DNA from 2 places in the Pseudomonas sp. GYB4201 genome. Region 1 is predicted to be linked to the other one. Evidence: predicted binding sites of a transcription regulator. Region 1 holds the regulator's gene; the other holds the start of a gene.
What was found. The regulator sigma-54, encoded in region 1, starts transcription at its own class of promoters, with help from an activator protein. The targets are predictions, from matches to a motif close to ANTGGCATNNANNTTGCTNT.
Positions count from the first base shown of each region.

Region 1 (3,074 bases):
CCTTCACCTCGGTGGGCAACCTGGCTTACTACGAGCAGAAGCCGGCGATCGACAAGCCCATCGTCCAGGGCTACGGCAAGACCATCCAGTATTTCTCGGCGCAGAACCGCATCATCCTGATCGACCAGGCCAAGGTGGTGAACGACGGCAACACGTCCGAAGGCGAGAAGATCGTCTATGACACCGTCAAGCAGGTAGTGAACGCCGGCCGCGCCACGGGCGCCAAGGTCACGCCACGACCACGCATCGACATGGTCATCCAGCCGAAAAGCAAAACCGACCAGCAGCAGGGCAAGTAATGGCTATCCTCAAAGCCCAGCACCTGGCCAAGGCCTACAAGGGCCGGCAAGTGGTGCGTGACGTCAGCATGTCCATCGAAAGTGGGCAGATCGTCGGCCTCCTGGGGCCTAACGGCGCCGGCAAGACCACCTGCTTCTACATGATCGTCGGCCTGGTGCGCGCCGATCAGGGCCGCGTGCTGATCGACGACCTGGACGTGAGCCACCAGCCCATGCACGGTCGCGCTCGCTCGGGCATCGGCTACCTGCCGCAGGAAGCCTCGATCTTCCGCAAGCTGTCGGTCTCCGACAACATCATGGCCATCCTGGAAACCCGCCCGGAGCTGGACAAGGCCGGCCGCGTGAAGGAGCTGGAAAGCCTGCTGCAGGAATTCCACATCACGCACATCCGCGACAACCTGGGCATGAGCCTGTCGGGCGGCGAGCGGCGCCGGGTGGAAATCGCCCGCGCGCTGGCCACCGCGCCCAAGTTCATCCTGCTGGACGAACCCTTTGCCGGTGTCGACCCGATCTCGGTCGGTGACATCAAGCAGATCATCCACCACCTCAAGAACAAGGGTATCGGCGTGTTGATCACCGACCACAACGTTCGCGAGACCCTGGATATCTGTGAAACCGCTTACATCGTCAACGATGGCCAGCTGATCGCCGAAGGCGATGCCGAGACCATCCTGGCAAACCAACTGGTGAAAGAGGTTTACCTCGGCCACGAGTTCCGCCTGTAACGGCGAGGTGTTTGGCTGGTTGCCCGGGGCGTGCCGCGAATTAATTGCGGTGTCGCTCTAGGCAAACACTTCGGTTTCAGGCATATAATTTGCTTACGACAAAAGCCGAGAGCCTCGGCGCCCGTAGTGGATGGCGCTTTGCGCCGGCGAATAAGGTGTTAAGCCCCTGCCATGAAACCATCGCTCGTCCTAAGAATGGGCCAGCAACTGACGATGACACCGCAGTTGCAACAGGCCATCCGCCTCCTCCAGCTCTCCACCCTGGACCTCCAACAGGAAATCCAGGAGGCCCTGGAATCCAATCCGATGCTCGAACGCCAGGAAGAAGGCGACGACTTCGACAACAGCGACCCCATGGCCGACAAGGCCGAGCAACAGGTCACGCCGGAAATCCAGGAGCCCAGCTACCAGGAAACCTCCGCCCCCACCGTCGACAACCTCGAAGACGGCGAGTGGAGCGAGCGCATTCCCAACGAGCTTCCCGTCGACACCGCCTGGGAAGACATCTACCAGACCAGCGCCAGCAGCCTGCCCAGCAACGATGACGACGAATGGGACTTCACTACCCGCACGTCGGCCGGCGAAAGCCTGCAGAGCCATCTGCTGTGGCAACTCAACCTGGCGCCCATGTCCGACACCGATCGCCTGATCGCGGTCACCCTGATCGACTGCATCAACAACCAGGGCTACCTGGACGAGACGCTGCAGGAGATCTGCGACTCCTTCGACCCGGAACTGGACATCGAGCTGGACGAAGTGGAAGCCGTGCTGCACCGCATCCAGCAGTTCGAGCCCGCCGGCATCGGCGCCCGCGACCTCAGCGAATGCCTGCTGCTGCAACTGCGCCAGATGCCCCCGCGCACGCCGTGGCTCAGCGAGGCCCAGCGCCTGGTGGCCGACTACATCGACCTGCTGGGCAGCCGCGACTACAGCCAGCTGATGCGCCGCATGAAGCTCAAGGAAGACGAGCTGCGCCAGGTCATCGAACTGGTGCAGAGCCTCAACCCGCGCCCTGGCTCGCAGATCGAGTCCAGCGAAGCCGAGTACGTGGTGCCCGACGTCATCGTGCGCAAGGACAACGAGCGCTGGCTGGTGGAGTTGAACCAGGAGGCCGTGCCGCGCCTGCGCGTCAACCCGCAGTACGCCGGCTTCGTGCGCCGCGCCGACACCAGCGCCGACAACACCTTCATGCGCAACCAGTTGCAGGAGGCGCGCTGGTTCATCAAGAGCCTGCAGAGCCGCAACGAGACCCTGATGAAGGTCGCCAGCCAGATCGTCGAACACCAGCGCGGTTTCCTCGACTACGGCGACGAGGCCATGAAGCCGCTGGTGCTGCACGACATCGCCGAGGCGGTGGGCATGCACGAGTCGACCATTTCGCGGGTGACCACGCAGAAATACATGCACACCCCACGTGGCATCTACGAACTGAAATACTTTTTCTCCAGCCACGTCAGCACCTCCGAGGGCGGAGAATGCTCGTCCACGGCGATCCGCGCGATCATCAAGAAACTGGTTGCCGCGGAAAATCAGAAAAAGCCATTGAGTGACAGCAAGATCGCTGGTTTACTGGAGGCACAAGGCATCCAGGTAGCCCGCCGCACTGTCGCCAAGTACCGTGAATCCCTAGGGATCGCGCCGTCCAGCGAACGCAAGCGGCTGATGTGAATCCTGGCAGCGCCAACGCGCTGCCAGTGGGCTTGCCGGATGTGCCACAGCGTTCCAGTGGCAGGTTAACCAACCTGTCTCTTTATGCACTGGCAATAAGGAGAAAGCGGTATGCAAGTCAACATCAGTGGACATCAACTGGTTGTGACCGACGCCATGCGCACTTACATCGGTGAGAAACTCGACCGATTGGAGCGCCATTTCGACAAGATCACCAACGTGCAGGTCATCATGGAGGTCGAGAAGCTGAAACAGAAAATCGAGGCCACCCTGCGCGTACCCGGTGGCGAAGTCGTGGCAAACGCGGAACATGATGACATGTACGCGGCCATCGACCTGCTGACCGACAAGCTCGACCGCCAACTCAAAAAGCATAAGGAAA
Region 1 is NZ_JBWGIG010000005.1:84,676-87,749, reverse strand. It holds gene lptA (lipopolysaccharide transport periplasmic protein LptA) at 1-299, shown strand, start outside; gene lptB (LPS export ABC transporter ATP-binding protein) at 299-1,024, shown strand; gene AC0Z2B_RS06380 (RNA polymerase factor sigma-54) at 1,196-2,692, shown strand; gene hpf (ribosome hibernation-promoting factor, HPF/YfiA family) at 2,804-3,074, shown strand, end outside.

Region 2 (3,074 bases), on a different contig from region 1:
GCGGTACAACGCGGTCTGCTGCACCTGACGGGCGATGCCCAGGTAGTCCGGGTCATGGCGCAGCAGGCCCCAGCGGCGGAACTGGGTCATGAACCACATGGCGTCGGACAGCCACGGCTGGTTGACGCTGCCGCCGGCGAAGAAGCGCAGGGCGTGGGGGTCATGCCAGTGGTGGCCCAGGCCGTCATCGTAGTTGCCCAGCAGGCGCGGCTCGATGGCGGTCAATGGTGCGTCCAGGTACTCCTCGCCGCTGAGCAGCTGCGCGGTGCCACGCAGGTTTTCCGGGCTCTGCTCGATGAAGCGGCTGGCCTGCAGCACGCTGGCGACCAGGGCGCGGGCGCTGTTGGGGTGCTGGTCGACGAAGGCCTGGGTGCAGGCCAGGACCTTCTCCGGGTGGTCGGGCCAGATCGCCTGGCTGGTGCTGAGGGTGAAGCCCAGGCCCTGGTCCACGGCGCTGGCGGCCCAGGGCTCGCCCACGCAGAAGCCGTCGATGCGCTCGGCGCGCAGGTGCGCCACCATCTGCGGCGGGGGGACCACCACGCTGTCGACGTCGTCGAGCGGGTGGATGCCCTGGGCGGCCAGCCAGTAATACAGCCACAGGGCGTGGGTGCCGGTGGGGAAGGTCTGGGCGAAGGTCAGGCGTGCACCTTGCTGGTGCGCGTGGCGCGCCAGTGCCTCGGGGCTGGTCACGCCCACGGCCTGCAGGGTGGGCGACAGGTTGATGCTCTGGCCGTTCTGGTTGAGGCCCATCAGCACCGCCATGGCGCTGGCCGGGGTGCCGCCGATGCCCAAGTGCACGGCGTAGACCATGCCGTACAGGCTGTGGGCAGCGTCCAGTTCGCCACTCAACAGTTTGTCGCGCAGCCCGGCCCAGGACGCCTGGCGGTGCAGGTTCAAGGTCAGGCCGTGGGGCTGGGCGAAGCCCTGGGTGGCGGCGACCACCAATGGGGCGCAGTCAGTGAGGGCCATGTAGCCGATGTTCAGGCTGGTTTTCTCCGGCGCATCGCTGCCGGCCACCCAGGCCAGGGGGGTGTGGGGCTCGGTCATGGTTGGGGGTCCGTGTAAAAGTACCCAACGTGACGCAAGAGGTATGCCAGTGCACCGGGACGGTGCTGGATGCGGACGCCGCCTGCGGCAGCTGCTACGGGGGCGTAAATGTGGCTATAATGCCGGCCCCCGACGATCTTCCAACGAGTCATGCCTGCCCATGTATAACCTGGCCCGCCAGTTGTTGTTCAAACTCTCTCCGGAAACCTCCCACGACCTGTCCCTGGACCTGATCGGCGCAGGTGGCCGCCTGGGGCTCAACGGCTTGCTGACCAAGGCGCCGGCGCGCCTGCCCGTGACCGTCATGGGCCTTGCGTTCGACAACCCGGTGGGCCTGGCCGCAGGCCTGGACAAGAACGGCGCGGCCATCGACGGTTTCGCCCAGCTGGGCTTCGGCTTCGTCGAGATCGGCACGGTCACCCCGCGCCCGCAGCCGGGCAACCCCAAGCCGCGCATCTTCCGCCTGCCTGAAGCCACCGCCATCATCAATCGCATGGGCTTCAACAACCTGGGCGTCGACAACCTGCTGAACCGGGTGCGCGCGTCGCAGTACAAGGGCGTGCTGGGCATCAACATCGGCAAGAACTTCGACACCCCGGTGGAGCGTGCCGTCGACGACTACCTGATCTGCCTGGACAAGGTCTACGCCCACGCCAGCTACATCACCGTCAACGTCAGCTCGCCCAACACCCCGGGCCTGCGCAGCCTGCAGTTCGGCGAGTCGCTCAAGCAGCTGCTCGACGCCCTGGCAGCACGCCGCGAAGTGCTGGCCGTGCAGCACGGCAAGCGCGTGCCGGTGGCGATCAAGATCGCCCCGGACATGAGCGACGAGGAAACCGTGCAAGTGGCCCAGGCCCTGCTGGCCTCCGGCATGGACGCGGTCATCGCCACCAACACCACCTTGGGCCGCGAAGGCGTCGAGGGCCTGGCCCACGGTGACGAGGCGGGCGGTTTGTCGGGCGCGCCGGTGCGCGAGAAGAGCACCCACATCGTCAAGGTGCTGGCCGGCGAGCTGGCCGGGCGCATGCCGATCATCGCCGTGGGCGGTATCACCGAAGGCAAGCACGCGGCCGAGAAAATCGCCGCCGGCGCCAGCCTGGTGCAGCTGTACTCGGGCTTCATCTACAAGGGCCCGGCGCTGATCCGCGAGGCAGTGGACGCCATCGCCGCGCTGCCACGAGGCTGAAGGCATAAAAAAGGGGCCCTCGAAGGGGCCCCTGGGCTCTCGCCCGCCGCCCGTTAGGGCGCGCATGGTTGATCACGAAAATGTAAGAGAAAAATCGTCCTCGTCAGCCGACCGCGTGAAGTTCGTTGAGTCTGTGGATACCCGCAGTGCCGGTCATACCGTCCCAGTTGTCGCCGCGTCCTTCACGCCAGCCATTGATCCAGGCTTGACGAACTGACGGTAGAGTAAAAGGGCAAAGCTCACGGGATTTGCCATGGATGCCATATTGGTATCCGCGTAAAAATGCTCGTTCCAACGGATCACGCTTAAGTCTTCTCATAGGGTGTTGCCCTCGTCTGTTGACTGTTATGTCCCGTCGGCCTCGTCTGAGGCCGGGCAGAGTCTTTCTGCCGGTTTTGGATGCTCGCTGCCGGCGTGGCGAGCAGTGGTGCCGTACCATTGCGATGCGGCCTGTAGGGATTTCTAAACAATGCGTTCTTCCGTGTGAACGACCGTTTTGTCATAAGGACGTAACGATTATGGTGTCTCGACCATAAGTAAAAGGATGCTTCAAAGGCCGGCGGGGGTGAAACCCGGCTATGATCAGCCTTGCAGCCCCAGTAATGGGACGTTGCCATCAGGGATTGATGGCTAAATGCTTTTCAGTATTAAACGACGAAGGGTCATTTTCAGGCCCGTCGTTTTGCAGAATTTTTTTCTGCCGGGGCGATCAAAGGCTGTTCCACAGCCGATTTCCAGTCCCGGCGGTCGACACCACGGTGGTGTCACACGGGCGCTTCCACAGAAAAGCGCCTGGTTAAACTCGGGAAGGGTGATGCGTTGCCCTTCCATTTATGGCTCA
Region 2 is NZ_JBWGIG010000039.1:46,879-49,952, reverse strand. It holds gene AC0Z2B_RS26885 (CmpA/NrtA family ABC transporter substrate-binding protein) at 1-1,047, opposite strand, end outside; gene AC0Z2B_RS26880 (quinone-dependent dihydroorotate dehydrogenase) at 1,208-2,233, shown strand; gene rmf (ribosome modulation factor) at 2,337-2,552, opposite strand.
Region 2: a site for sigma-54 is predicted at 1,079-1,098, ahead of AC0Z2B_RS26885 (CmpA/NrtA family ABC transporter substrate-binding protein). Genes of this name have one in related genera too.